2 regions of the Roseivivax sp. genome follow, and region 2 is predicted to be linked to the other one. Evidence: riboswitches for the same ligand, from Rfam matches in the RefSeq annotation. Region 2 holds a riboswitch; the other holds the start of a gene.

Region 1 (7,040 bases), on a different contig from region 2:
GCGCCGCTCCGGTGCGAAGCGCAGCGGCAGCAGGATGTTGTCCGCCACGCTGGCATAGGGCAGCAGGTTGAACTGCTGGAAGATGACGCCGATCCGCTCCGCCCGGAACCGGTCGCGCGCGCCCGCAGTGAGCGCCGCGAGGTCCTGCCCGCCGACGCGGACGCGGCCCGAGCCCGCCGTGACGATGCCGCAGATCAGCGAGAGCAGCGTCGACTTGCCGGACCCGCTTTCGCCCAGAAGCAGGACGCGCTCGCCCGCCGCCATGGTGAAGCCCGGCACCGACAGCCCGAAGGATCCCCGCCCCGGCCAGCGGAAGCGCAGAGCCTCGAGCGCCAGCGCCGGTTCGGTCATTCGAGCGTGAGCTCGGCGGCGCCCGGGGTCAGCGCCGCCAGACCGGCGCCCGCCTCGGTGACATATTGCACCTCGATCTCCCGGGCGTTGCCGAAGGTCTCGAAGAAGGGAAAGCCCAGGGTCGTGAGCGCGTCTTCCTCGTCGCAGGCGAAACCATAGGTGACGTGGAACTCGCTGTGGTCCGCGCTGTGCTCTTCGGCGTGGTCGTGGTCGTCGTCCTCGCCGTGGGCGTCGTGGTCGTGATCCTCGCCCGCCTCGTGCGCGTGGTCCTCGCCCTCGGCATGTGTGTCGTGGTCGTGGCCGTGGTCGTCGCTCTCGGCGTGGTTCGCGTCCTGCGCATCGTCATGCCCGCCGCCGTGAAGCTGCGCCACAACCTCGGTCAGCCGGCAGCCCGCGGGTTCCGGCAGGGTCACGATGGTCTCAGGCGCGAGGAACTGGCGGATGGCCGCGGCGACGGCCTCCTTCTCCTCGGTCGACCGCGCCGGGTATTCGAAGCCGACGATGTCCGCGCCCGGCGAATGGAGGGTGATCTCCACCCGGCCCTGTTCGACTGCGATTTCAGCCGTGGAGACGCCATGCACATGCGCGCCCATCTCGCGGGCTTCCTGCGCGGGCGTGGCGGTCGCGGCGGAGGCGGCAGCCGATGCGAGGACGAGGGTCAGAACGGTCGGTTTCATGGGCGCTCCTTTACCCCGATATGGATGATGAAATGCGCAGGCCATGGCAAGACCCGCGCGGCGGTGTTTACTGTGCGCAGTGGCGTCGGCCGCGGGTCGCGGACCGCGCGCGACACCGTGGAACGCCGAAACCCGACCCTGATTCCCTGATCCACCACCCGGAAAGCCTCTGATGCGCACGCCTCGGACCCGGGCCATCCACCTCGCGCCGACAAGCACCGCCCCCCTGATCCGCCATTGACCCACAGCCCCCGATCTGCGCTTGTGGCGCCCGATGGTTCTCGACGGCTGACGGCCCGAGAGATGAAAAGGGAACGCGGTGCGGCGCCTCGGGCGCCAATTCCGCGACTGCCCCCGCAACTGTAGGCGGCGAGCACCCCGAGGTTGACCACTGGGCCAATACGGCTCGGGAAGGTTCGGGACAGCGACGACCCGCAAGTCAGGAGACCTGCCATCTCCGGGGCCCGACGGGCCCTGCAGTCACCTTCAACCCAGGCGGGGTGCCGTGGGAGGAGTGCCAGAGATGGACCCGACAGGGCTTGTGACATCGCCGGTATCCCGCCCGCTCCGCGATCAAGCGCGGAGGGCGCGATGTTATTGGCACAGACCTTACTGCAACTCGACGTAGGACCGCTGCCGCCCGACCGGGCGGAAGAGATGGCGCAGCTCGGCTACCTGCAATGGCTGGGCGCCCTGCCCGGCGACGCCGGATACCGGCAGGAGGCGCTTCGGGCCCGCGCGGTGGCGCTGCCGCTGGCCGCGAGTTCTCCCGCCGTGGCGCGGTTCTGCAGGCTCCTGGGCGAGTCGCTCGCGACACCGCTCGCGCCCTTGGCGCTCTCCGTCCCGAAGCGCGTGCGGCGCGGCGGGGCGCGGGCCCGCAGGCTGATGACATGAGCGGGGCATCTTCGTCCCCCGCCGCCGCGCTGACGCTGGACCGGGTGTCCTGGGCGCCCCGGGGCGGCCGCCAGAGGGTCCTGCACGAGACCAGTTTTTCCCTGCCCCCCGGGCGGGTGCTCGGGGTCGTGGGTCCGAACGGCGCGGGCAAGACCACGCTTCTGCGGCTCCTTTACCGGTTTCTCCGCCCGCAGAGCGGCAGTGTGTGTCTCGACGGCAGGGACATCTGGCAGCTCTCCGCCTTGGCCGTGGCGCGCCGCGTCGCCGCCGTCCTGCAGGAGCAGCCGACCGATTTCGCGCTCACCGTGCGGGAGATCGTGGCACTCGGGCGCACCCCGCATCGGCGCGGCTTTGGGGGTGGCTTCGGGGGTGGCACCAGCGCAGCCGACCGGGCAATCATCGAGGACGCGCTCACGCGCATGGACCTCTGCGGCTTCGCCCATCGGCACCTCGGCACCCTCTCGGGCGGCGAGCGGCAGCGGGTCATGGTGGCCCGCGCTCTGACGCAGGAGCCGCGCCTCCTGATCCTCGACGAGCCGACCAACCACCTCGACATCCGCCACCAGCTCGAGGTGCTGCGGCTGATCCGCGACCTGCCGATGACCATCGTGACCTCGCTGCACGACCTGAACATGGCGCTCTGCCACTGCGACGAGGTTCTGCTGCTGAAAGACGGCCGGACCTGCGGCTTCGGCCCGCCGGACCGGGTGCTGACCGAAGCCGGCGTCGCGCGCGCCTTCGAGGTCGGCACGCGCCGGGAAACCCTGTCGCACAGCGGCGCGGATCATCTCTCCTTTCACCTGACACGAGACCTGGAACAGGCATGAAACTCCTCCATCTCCCCCTCCTCGCCGCCCTGCTCGGCACCGCCGGCACCGCCTTCGCGCAGACCACCGTCCAGAGCTGCGACCGCCGCGTGACCTTCGAGGCCCCGCCCGAACGCGCGGTCTCCAACGACATCAACCTGACCGAGATGATGCTGGTCCTGGGGCTGGCCGACCGCATGGTGGGCTACACCGGCATCTCCGGCTGGAAGTCGCTCGACGCCGGGATGCGCTCCGGGGTCGCGGCGCTGCCGGAACTGGCCGCCCGCAAGCCCACCAAGGAGGTTCTGCTGGGCGCGGAGGCCGACTTCCTCTTCGCCGGCTGGAACTACGGCATGACGGTCGGCGGGGAGGTGACGCCCGAGACGCTCGCACCCTTCGGAATCCAGGTCTACGAGCTGACCGAGAGCTGCACGCATGTCATGGACAAGGGCAAAGCCAGCCTCGAGGACATGTATGCCGACCTGATGAACCTCGGCCGCATCTTCGAGGTCGAGGCCCGCGCCGAGGCGCTGGTCGCGGGATACCGCGCCGAGCTTGCCGAGCTCACCGCCGGGCTCGAGACCGGCGCGCCCCCGCGGGTCTTTGTCTACGACAGCGGGCAGGACACGCCCTTCACCGCCGGGCGCTACGCCATGCCGACCGCGCTGATCGAGGCCGCGGGCGGGCGCAACGTCATGGATGATTTCGAGAAAAGCTGGGCGACCGTCTCCTGGGAGGAGGTCGTCGCGCGCGATCCCGAGATCGTGGTGATCGTGGACTACGGCGAGGTCACCGCGGAGGAGAAGCGCGCCTTCCTGATGTCGAACCCCGCCTTCGCCGGGATCGCGGCGGTGAAGAATGACCGTTTCGTCACGCTCGATTACGTCGAGGCAACCCCCGGTCCGCGCAACATCGCGGCGGTCAAGACGCTCGCCGAGAGCTTCTGGGGAGAGTGAGGTGATCCGCGGAACCGATCTCTCCGCAGGCCCAGGCGCCTGGCCCAAGCTGCCTATACTGCTCGCCGCCGGGGTGGTGGTCCTCGTGGCCTCCCTGACACTGGCCATCTCGGTCGGCGCGGTCCAGGTCGGTTTCACCACGGTCTGGGGCGTGCTGGCCGAGAAGATCGCGCCCGGCAGCATCACCCCGCAGTGGTCCGAGGGCCAGGCCGCGATCATCTGGGAGATCCGGTTTCCCCGGGCGCTTCTGGCCATGATGGTCGGCGCCGGCCTCGCGCTGGTCGGCGCCAGCCTGCAGGCGGTGACGCGCAATCCCCTGGCGGATCCGCATCTTCTGGGGATCTCCTCGGGCGGCGCTTTCGGCGCGATCCTGGCGCTTCTGCACACCGGGCTGTTCCTGGGTCTCCTGACGGTCCCGGTCCTGGCCTTTCTGGGCGCGCTCATGGCCACCGGCATCGTGCTGGCGGTGTCGCGCTTCACCGAGGCGACCAGCGCCGACCGGCTGGTCCTGGCCGGTGTCGCGGTGTCCTTCATCGTCATGGCGGCGGCCAATGTGCTGATCTTCCTCGGCGATCCGCGGGCCTCGCACACGGTGGTCTTCTGGATGCTGGGCGGTCTGGGCCTCGCGCAATGGGACCAGCTGATCTACCCGCTGGTCATCCTGGCGGGCTCCGGGGCCTGGCTCCTGAGCCGCGCCGGCGCGCTCAACGCCATGACTGTGGGCGACGAAACCGCCGCGACCCTCGGCATCCCGGTGGCGCGCTTCCGGCTGGCCGTCTTCGGGGTCGGCGCGCTGATCACCGGGGTCATGGTGGCCTTCTCCGGGATCATCGGCTTCGTCGGCCTGATGGTGCCGCATATCGTGCGCCTGCTGGCGGGCGGGGACTACGCCCGGGTGCTGCCCCTCTCCGCGCTGGGCGGCGCGGTGTTCCTTCTCTGGGCCGACATCGCCGCGCGCACCGTGATGGCGCCCGAGGACATGCCCATCGGGATCGTCACCGGCCTGATCGGCGGGATCTTCTTCGTGTGGCTTCTCGGGCGGCGGCGGTGAGGGACGGCGGGGCGCAGTATCGGGAGAAGGCCAGCCGTCGCCGCCTTTCAAAAGCGGCGCAGGAACGGAGGAAATGATGAAGCTTCCAACCATGGGAGAACGAACAGGGGGCGAAAAGTGACCGGGGGCAACGACCGGGGGCAAAGCCTCGTCGCCGGATGCCGAAATCGGCTAAGTCATTGGTGCCCAAGGTCGGACTCGAACCGACACGATCTTTCGACCGGGGGATTTTGAATCCCCTGCGTCTACCATTCCGCCACTTGGGCCCGGCCACTCCTCTACCGTTCGGGGCGGCGCGCGTCCAGCGGGGATCGCGGCTTTCTTGACCCCATGCGCGCCCCGTGCTGAGAAGTGCCGAAGAGCCCCGAGGACAGGCAGCATGCTCCGCACAACCTACGACCGCACCATGGCGCTGGCCGACCATCCGCGCGCGCTTTGGCTTCTGGCCCTCGTCTCCTTCGTGGAGAGCTCGGTCTTCCCGATCCCGCCCGACGTGATGATGATCCCGATGATCCTCGCCGCGCCACGCAAGGCCTGGCTGATCGCCCTGGTGGCGACGCTGTCCTCGGTGGCGGGCGCGGGGCTCGGCTATATCATCGGCGCCTTCTTCTACGAGGGCATCGGCGCGCCGGTCCTCGAGGCGCTCGGCAAGGGCGAGAAGATCGCGGCCTTCAACGAGACCTTCAACACCTATGGGATCTGGGCGGTGCTGGTGGCGGGGCTCACGCCCTTCCCCTTCAAGGTGATCACCATCCTCTCGGGCTGGACCGCCATGCCGCTCCTGCCCTTCTTCGTCTCGGCGCTGATCGCGCGGGCGGCGCGGTTCTTCATCGTGGCGGGGCTCCTTTATTTCTTCGGGCGGCCGATCCGCGACTTCATCGAGCGCCGCCTCGGGCTGGTCTTCACGCTCTTCTGCATTGCGCTGATCGGCGGTTTCATGGTTCTGCGCGTGATATGAGTGCCCGCATCCTGATCCTCTCCGCCGCCGCCGGCTCCGCCGCGCTTCTGATCGCCGCCCTGGGGTTCCAGCACCTCGGAGGGCTGCCGCCCTGCAAGCTGTGTTACTGGCAGCGGTATCCGCATGTCGCCGCCGTGCTGATCGGTGCGGTGGCGCTGGCGCTGCCGCGCCGGGCGCTGGCGGCGCTCGGGGCGCTGGCGGCGCTGACGACCGCGGCGTTCGGGCTCTATCACACCGGGGTCGAGAAGGCCTGGTGGGAAGGCCCCTCGACCTGCACCTCGGGCGCCATCGGCGGGCTCTCGACCGACGAGCTGATGGACCAGATCATGGCCGCGCCGATGGTGCGCTGCGACGAGATCGCCTGGGAGTTCCTGACGCTCTCCATGGCGAGCTGGAACATGCTGGCCGCGCTGGCGCTGGCGGGGCTCTGGATCGCGGCCTACCGGAAGCTCTGAGAGAGGCGCGGGGCGCGCGGCCGGGTGGACCGGTGCGCGCCCTGCCCTGCTTTTCGGGAGGTGCAGCGCGGCGTCCTTGCTGCGCCCTCGGTGCGGTAGCGAACCGGCCAAGGCCCTGCCCGCCCAATCTCTACCATAGCGCTCAACACACGCCCTGCCCCGCACGGCCCAACACGCACCCGGCCCCGCATACAACCAGCACACGCCCTGCCCCGGCGCGCCCCCGACACCCCCGCCTAGCGCCCCTTCTGCGCCCCCGCGCTGCGCTTCGTCGACAGCAAGAGCGAGGTCTCCGAGGTTGTCACCCCGCCAAGCGCGCGGATCCGGTGCAGCACCCCGTCCAGCGCCTCGAGGTCCTGCGTGCCAAGCTCGGCGATCACGTCCCAGCGCCCGTTGGTGGTGTGCAGCCCGCGGATCTCGGGGAAGCCGCCGAGCTGGCGCAGGATGCGGTCGGTGCCCCGCCCCTCGATGCCGATCATCATCAGGGCCCGCACCGGGTCCTGGCGCACGTCCTCCTTCAAGACCACGGTGAAACCCAGGATCTGCCCGGCCTCGCGCAGCCGTTCGACCCGCGCCCGGACCGTGGTCCGCGACAGCCCCAATAACCCCGCGAGGTCCGAATAGGAGGCCCGCGCGTCGCGCCTCAGCGCCGCCAGGATCCGCTGATCCGTCTCGTCCATATCGCCACCCCTTGCCTCCGTTTCGGCCAAGTCTCGAACATTTTGTCCGATCTGTCACCTTTACCCCTTCTCACATCGCCGCATAATTCGCGCAAGACGGGCAGCAAAGGGGGCACGACATGACCGCGAAGACGATCCTTCTCATCGGCGCGCCGGTGGATTCCGGCAAGCGCAGCCGGGGCTGCCTGATGGGCCCCGACGCCTATCGCACC
Region 2 (7,040 bases):
CGGCCCTGACGGCCCGGCGCGGGTTCTGGGGCCGACCTACAACGAGCACGCGGCGGCTTTGGCCGCGCAGGGCCGCGCGGTCACGGAAGTCACGACGCTCGAGGCGCTTCAAGGCGCGGCGGTCGCCGTGGTGGTGAACCCCAACAACCCCGACGGGCAGCGGCATGCGCCAGAAGATTTGGAGGCGCTGGCGGAGCAGGTCGGTCTGTTGGTCGTCGACGAGAGCTTCTGCGACCCCGAGCCCGCGCTCTCGCTCGCCCCGCGCTTCGAGGCATCGGCTTCGGGCGCGGCCCGCGAGAACCTCCTGATCCTGCGCTCCTTCGGCAAGTTCTACGGTCTCGCGGGCCTGCGCCTGGGCTTCACCCTGAGCGGCCCCGAGCTGGCCCGGACCATCCGCGCCGCCGCCGGCCCCTGGGCGGTCAGCGGCCCGGCCATCGCGACCGGCCGCGCGGCGCTGGAAGACCGCGCCTGGCAACAGGCCACCACCACGCGCCTCGGGCGCGACGCGGCGCGGCTCGACGGGCTGGCCGCGCGCGTGGGCTGGGCGCTGGTCGGCGGCACGCCGCTCTTCCGCACCTATGAGACCGGCGACGCGCAAAAGGCCCGGGACCACCTCGCCCGTGCGCATATCTGGAGCCGGGCCTTCCCCTATTCCACCGGCTGGCTGCGCCTCGGGTTGCCCGGCGACCGCGCCGGCTGGCAGCGGCTGGAGGCGGCGCTGGTCGGGGCGGAAGACAAGAGCTGACGCGGGCGGAGCCGGGGCAGGTCCAAGAGGGTTCAGCCGGAGCCGCTCGAAGCGGGAAACGGCCTTGATCGAAGCTAGGACGCGCCCGCTCCTGCCGCTCTCAACGTCATCTCCGGCTTGCCACCTGCCCGCCTACCGTGCCACGCCCAGCAGCCCCGCCACGTCGAGATGCGCCTCGAGATGCTCCGCCAGCGCGTCGAGCGCCGCCTCGACCCCCGCCTCATAGCCTCCGGTCGACCGCGCGCCGAAGCCCGCCAGATAGGCCGCGCGGAAGGCGTCGTCGGCGAACATCCCGTGCAGGTAGCTGCCCGCCACGCGCCCGTTGGCGCTGACCGCACCTTCGGGTGCGCCGCCAACATGGGCAAAGGGCCGCGCGCGGTCGGGGCCTTCGGTCACGCCGATGTGGATCTCGTAGCCCCGGAAGTCCGCGCCGCTGGCGGCATGCCGGGCGGCGACCTCCGTCAGGTGTTTGTCCGGCGTCATCCGCGTCTCGACGTCGAGGAGCCCCAGCCCCGCGTCCTCGCCCGGCGCGCCCTCGAGCCCCTCGGGGTCCGCGATGACCCGCCCGAGCATCTGGTAGCCGCCGCAGATCCCCAGCACATGGCCGCCGCGGCGCAGATGCGCGGCAAGGTCGATGTCCCAGCCCTGGGCGCGCAGGAAGGCCAGGTCGGCGCGGGTCGCCTTGCTGCCGGGCAGGATCACCAGGTCCGCGTCGCCGGGCAGCGCCTCGCCGGGGCCCAGCATGGTCAGCCGCACGCCCGGCTCCTGCGCCAAGGGGTCGAGATCGTCGAAATTCGCGATCCGCGAGAGCCGCAGGCAGACCACATGCAGCCCCTCCGCCCCGGGGCCCGAGCGGATGTCGAGCGCATCCTCGGCAGGCAGCTTCCAGGCCTCGGGGAACCAGGGCAGGATGCCGAAACCCGGCCAGCCGGTGCGCGCCTCGATCAGCGCGTAGCCCTCGTCGAAAAGCCGCGGGTCGCCGCGGAACTTGTTCACCAGGAAGCCCGCGACCATGTCCCGGTCGCCGGGCTCGAGCAGCGCCTCGGTGCCGACGATCTGCGCGATCACCCCGCCCCGGTCGATGTCGCCGGCCAGCACCACCGGCACATCCGCCGCCCGGGCGAAGCCCATGTTGGCGATGTCGCCGGGCCGGAGGTTGACCTCGGCGGGGCTGCCTGCGCCTTCGACCACCACCAGGTCATGCGCGGCCCGGAGCCGGGCAAAGCTCTCCTGCACCGCGCCCATGAGCCTGGTCTTCAGCGCCGCGTAGTCCCGCGCCCGGGCGGTGGTCAGCCGCTTGCCCTGGACCACCACCTGCGCGCCGGTGTCGGTCTCGGGCTTCAGAAGCACCGGGTTCATGTCGACCCGCGGCGCGAGGCCCGCCGCCCGCGCCTGCAGCGCCTGGGCGCGGCCGATCTCGCCGCCGTCCGAGGTCACCGCGGCGTTGTTCGACATGTTCTGCGGCTTGAAGGGCGCCACCGAGAGCCCGCGCCGCCGCGCCGCCCGGATCAGCCCCGCCACCAGCATGGACTTTCCGACATTGCTGCCGGTGCCCTGGATCATCAGCGCCCGGCTCATGCGCCGAACCCCGCGGCGGCACCCGCGCCATTAACCTTAACGCCGCCGCCGACCCTCACAAAACCGCGCAACGCCTCCTCAAACGCGCCCCGAACCAAACCAACCGCCTCGCGCGCCCCGCCGAACCCACGCCACACACCATCACACAAAACCGCACCGCGACCCGCCCGGCACGCGACCAACCCAAACTTGCCGTCCAGCGCCGCACGCGCCCCTTTTGCAGATGGGTCGCGCACGGCGCCTTCAGCTTGGGCGGCGATCGGGACCTCTCCCTCCACCGCGACGCCAGGGTAGCGCGCGAAGTGTAAAGAAACCCTTGCTTCAGGTTGGCGAAAATACCTTGGGGGAACCGCCCGGAGGGCGGTGGGGGCAAAGCCCCCGGAGCGCCGCGCAGCGGCGCTGGCGTCCCCCGAGGCCGCACCTAAGAACATCAGAACTCCACGCCCGCCTGGGCGCGCACCCCCTCGCGGAAGGGATGTTTCACCAGTTCGAACTCGGTCACCAGGTCGGCGGCCTCGATCAGCTCGGGCTTGGCGTTGCGCCCGGTCAGCACGACATGGGTCATCTCGGGCTTCTCGGTCAGCAGGAAGTCCACCACCTCGTCGATGTCGAGGTAGTCGTAGCGCAGCGCGATGTTGATTTCGTCGAGCAGCACGAAGGAGATCTCCGGGTCGCGGATCTGCTCTTTCGCGGTCTCCCAGCCGGCGCGGGCGGCGGCGATGTCGCGGTCGCGGTCCTGGGTCTCCCAGGTGAAGCCCTCGCCCGAGACGAAGAACCGGCACTCCTCGGCAAAGCGCTCGCGCAGGAAGGTCCGCTCGCCGGTCTCCCAGTCGCCCTTGATGAACTGCACCACCGCGCAGGGCATGCCATGGGCGATGCAGCGCATGATCATCCCGAAGGCCGAGGAGCTCTTGCCCTTGCCCTTGCCGGTGTGCACCACGATCAGACCCTTTTCCTCGGTCTTGGTCTTCATCATCTCGTCGCGGGCGGCCTTGATGCGCTTCATCTTGGCGTTGTGGCGGGCGGTGGCGTCGTCCATGGCGGGGCTCCTTCGCGGCTTTGGCCACTGACTGGCAGGCGCCGCCCGGCCCGTCAATCGCCGGGGTGTCTCTGGCCGCTTGACAGCGCGTGGGTCGCGGCGCAACAAGGCATATGCGCAAGGTGCCCCGGCGCGTCCGGGGTGAAAAGGGAATGCGGACCGCCCGGCCCCCCGGGAGGCAGCCGCAGCCGCCCCCGCGACCGTGACCCGGAGAGGTCGCCCCTCCGCCACTGGCCCCGTCACGGGTCGGGAAGGCAGGGCGCCCGAGAGGCCCGCGCCTCACATCCGGAAAGCCGGGAGACCTGCCTCGCGCCGAGGAAGTGCAACCGGACGGGGTGTGCCGGTGGCCGCGGGCTCAGAGCCTTCGTGCCATCTTTCATGCCCCTTCCCCCGATCAGAATGGGACCGTCCCGTTGAAAGACCTGCCCGACCGCCCGCCCGCGGAGCTCTTGATCTGCACCACCTGCCGCCGTGGCCAGGAGGTCACCGAGGACGGCACCCGGCCCGGCGCCGCGCTGTACGAGGCGCTCGAGGGCTCGATGCCCGAGGGCGTCACCCTGCGCGCGGTGGAATGCCTGCAGAACTGCGAGGGCGGCTGCACCGTGGCGCTGCGCGGCGCGGGCCGCTGGACCTATGTCTTCGGCAACCTGCACGAGGCCTCGGACCTCGAGGTCCTGCGCGAGGGCGCCGCGAAATACCACGCCAGCGCCAACGGGCTGATCCCCTGGCGCGAGCGTCCGCAACATTTCAAGAAAAACTGCGTGGCCCGCGTGCCGCCAATGGAGGGCTGACATGGCCGATCTCGAGAAACTTCCCGTCACCATCGTCACCGGCTTCCTGGGCTCGGGCAAGACCACGCTGATCTCGGAGCTGATGAAGAACCCCGGCGGCAAGCGCCTGGCCGTGGTCGTGAACGAGTTCGGCGATGTCGGCGTCGACGGCGAGATCCTGAAGGGCTGTGCGATCCCCGACTGCCCGGCGGAAAACGTGGTGGAGCTGGCCAACGGCTGCATCTGCTGCACCGTGGCCGATGACTTCATCCCCACGATCGAGGCGCTCCTGAAGCTCGACCCGCGCCCCGAGCACATCCTGATCGAGACCTCGGGCCTGGCGCTGCCGAAGCCGCTCCTGAAGGCTTTCGACTGGCCGGACATCCGCTCGAAGATCACCGTCGACGGCGTGGTGGCGCTCGCCGATGCCGAGGCAGTCGCCGCGGGCCGCTTCGCCCCCGATGTGGCCGCCGTCGACGCCCAGCGACAGGCCGACGACAGCATCGACCACGAGACCCCGCTGTCGGAGGTCTTCGAGGACCAGATCTCCTGCGCCGACATCGTGCTGCTGACCAAGCCCGACCTCGCCGGCCCCGAGGGCGTGACCCGCGCCCGCGAGGTCATCGCCGCCGAGGCGCCGCGCAGCCTGCCGGTGGTCGAGGTCGCCGAGGGCCGCGTCGACCCCCGGGTGATCCTGGGCCTGGGCGCCGCCGCCGAGGACGACATCGAGGCGCGCCCCTCGCATCACGACGGGGTGCCCGAACACGACCACGACGACTTCGAAAGCATCGTCGTCGCCCTGCCCGAGCTCACCGCCCCCGCCGATCTGGCCGCGCGCATCGAGCGGCTCGCGCGCGAGCAGAACATCCTGCGGGTCAAGGGCTACGCCAGCGTCGCGGGCAAGCCGATGCGGCTTCTCGTGCAGGCAGTGGGTGCGCGGGTGCGCCACCAGTTCGACCGGCCCTGGGGCCCGGGCGAGGCCCGCGAGGGGCGCTTGGTGGTCATCGCCGAGCACGACGACATCGACCGCGCCGCGATCACCCGCATTCTGACCGCGGCGGAAGAGACCGCCTGAGACCATGCATGTCGTCTTCCGCGAAAGCCACGGGCTCGACGAGACCGACACGCCGACCGACCTGGGCCAGAGCCCGGCCGAGATCGTGGCGCTGTCCTTCTCGGATTCGGACCTCGGGGCCTTCGCGGCGGGCTGGAAGCGCGGCGGCGGGCGGCAGGGCAAGCTGCCGAGCCTGCGGCTGGCCAATATCGCGGCGCTGCGCCATCCGCTCTCGGTCGACACCTATGTCGAACAGACGCTCGAGGGCGCCCATGGCATCCTGATCCGGCTGATTGGCGGGCAGCCCTATTGGCCCTACGGCCTGCAGCAGATCGAGGCCTTGGCCCGGCAGAAGGGCATCGCCCTGGCGGTCCTGCCGGCGGACGGCCGCGAGGATCCCCGGCTCGACGAGATCTCGACGGTGCCGGTCTCGACCCTGCGGCGGCTGGCGCATCTCTGCGACACCGGCGGCGCGGTGGCCGCGCAGGCGGCGCTGGCGCAGATGGCGCTGGCGGCGGGGCTCTACGCGGGTCCGGTGCGGGGCGTGAAGGCGCTCCCGCTGGTCGGCGCCTGGACGCCGGAACATGGCGTGACCTGCCCGGCGCTGGCGCGCCTCGGGGCGCTGCCGGACGCGGGGTCTTTCGACGAGGGCGACACGCAGCCCGCCCGCGCCCCCGAGGCCCCCGAAAAACCCCTGGTCCTCGTCGTCTTCTACCGCTCCTTCCTCGCCGCCGCCGACCTCGCCCCGGTCGAGGCGCTTTTCACCGCGCTCAGGCACCGCGGCTTCGCGGTCCTCGGCCTTTTTGCCCCCTCGCTCAAGGCGCCCGACGCGTCGGGCTGGCTCGAGCGGCAGGTGGCGGGGCTCGACCCGGTCGCGGTGGTCAATGCCACGGCCTTCTCCGGCAAGGGCAGCGCGGGCAGCTCGCCGCTCGACGCGGGCGGCGTGCCGGTCTTCCAGGTGGCGCTCGCCACCTCGACCCGGAAAGCCTGGGACGAGGCCGAGCGCGGCTTCTCGCCCGCCGACCTCGCCATGCATGTCGTGCTGCCCGAGGTCGACGGACGGCTCTTCGCGGGTGTCGCGAGCTTCAAGGAGCCCGAGCCCCGCGACCCCGACCTGCAGTTCGCCCGCCTGCGCCATGTGCCCGAGCCCGACCGCATCGCCGCGCTCGCCGACCGGGTGGCGGGCTGGCACCGGCTCGCCGCCTGCCCCACGGCCCGGCGCCGGGTGGCGCTGGTCCTCTCGACCTATCCCGGGCGGGACTGGAACATGGCCCATGCGGTGGGCCTCGACGCGCTGGCCTCGGGCGAGGCGATCCTCGGCGACCTGGCCGAGGCGGGCTACACCCTCGCCCCCGGCGCGCCGCTTGCCGAGGCGCTCGAGACCGCCGAGATCACCTGGCCGCTCGCCGACTACGAGGCCGCGCTGGCCCGGCTGCCGCAGGCGCTCCGCGACGACCTCGAAGCCGCCTGGGGGCCCGCCCGTGACGCCGCGGACAACGGTGCGCTGCGCTTCCGCGCGCTTCGCCGCGGCCAGGCCCTGGTCGCGCTGCAGCCCGAACGCGGGCACCGCGCAGAGCGCGAGGACGACTACCACGACCTCGCCCGCACGCCCTGCCATGCCTATGTCGCCTTCTACCTCTGGCTCCGCGGAGAGGCCGACGCACTGGTTCATGTCGGCGCCCATGGCACGCTGGAATGGCTGCCAGGGAAATCGGTGGCGCTGTCTTCCGAGTGCTGGCCCGAGGCGCTGACCGGCGCGCTGCCGGTGATCTATCCCTTCATCGTCAACGACCCCGGCGAGGCCGCCCAGGCCAAGCGCCGGATCGGCGCGGTGACGCTGGGCCATGTCCCGCC

Evidence for each region. Region 2 has a riboswitch for cobalamin ahead of ACX938_RS12960 (DUF1636 family protein). Riboswitches for the same ligand answer to the same signal wherever they lie in the genome.
Region 1: another riboswitch for cobalamin. It lies ahead of ACX938_RS12230 (hypothetical protein); the one in region 2 lies ahead of ACX938_RS12960 (DUF1636 family protein).

What each region holds. Positions count from the first base shown of each region.
Region 1 covers NZ_JBTOLZ010000015.1:3,058-10,097, reverse strand. Annotated here, with positions in the region: gene ACX938_RS12240 (ABC transporter ATP-binding protein) at 1-351, opposite strand, end outside; gene zrgA (zinc uptake protein ZrgA) at 348-1,028, opposite strand; cobalamin riboswitch at 1,302-1,484, shown strand; gene ACX938_RS12230 (hypothetical protein) at 1,626-1,922, shown strand; partial or broken gene ACX938_RS12225 (ABC transporter ATP-binding protein) at 1,919-2,482, shown strand; gene ACX938_RS12220 (ABC transporter substrate-binding protein) at 2,746-3,684, shown strand; gene ACX938_RS12215 (FecCD family ABC transporter permease) at 3,734-4,735, shown strand; tRNA gene ACX938_RS12210 (tRNA-Leu) at 4,916-5,001, opposite strand; gene ACX938_RS12205 (YqaA family protein) at 5,115-5,693, shown strand; gene ACX938_RS12200 (disulfide bond formation protein B) at 5,690-6,148, shown strand; gene ACX938_RS12195 (Lrp/AsnC family transcriptional regulator) at 6,385-6,828, opposite strand; gene rocF (arginase) at 6,948-7,040, shown strand, end outside.
Region 2 covers NZ_JBTOLZ010000016.1:53,101-60,140, reverse strand. Annotated here, with positions in the region: gene cobD (threonine-phosphate decarboxylase CobD) at 1-745, shown strand, start outside; gene ACX938_RS12970 (cobyric acid synthase) at 878-2,323, opposite strand; gene cobO (cob(I)yrinic acid a,c-diamide adenosyltransferase) at 2,754-3,362, opposite strand; cobalamin riboswitch at 3,466-3,686, shown strand; gene ACX938_RS12960 (DUF1636 family protein) at 3,776-4,153, shown strand; gene cobW (cobalamin biosynthesis protein CobW) at 4,155-5,207, shown strand; gene cobN (cobaltochelatase subunit CobN) at 5,212-7,040, shown strand, end outside.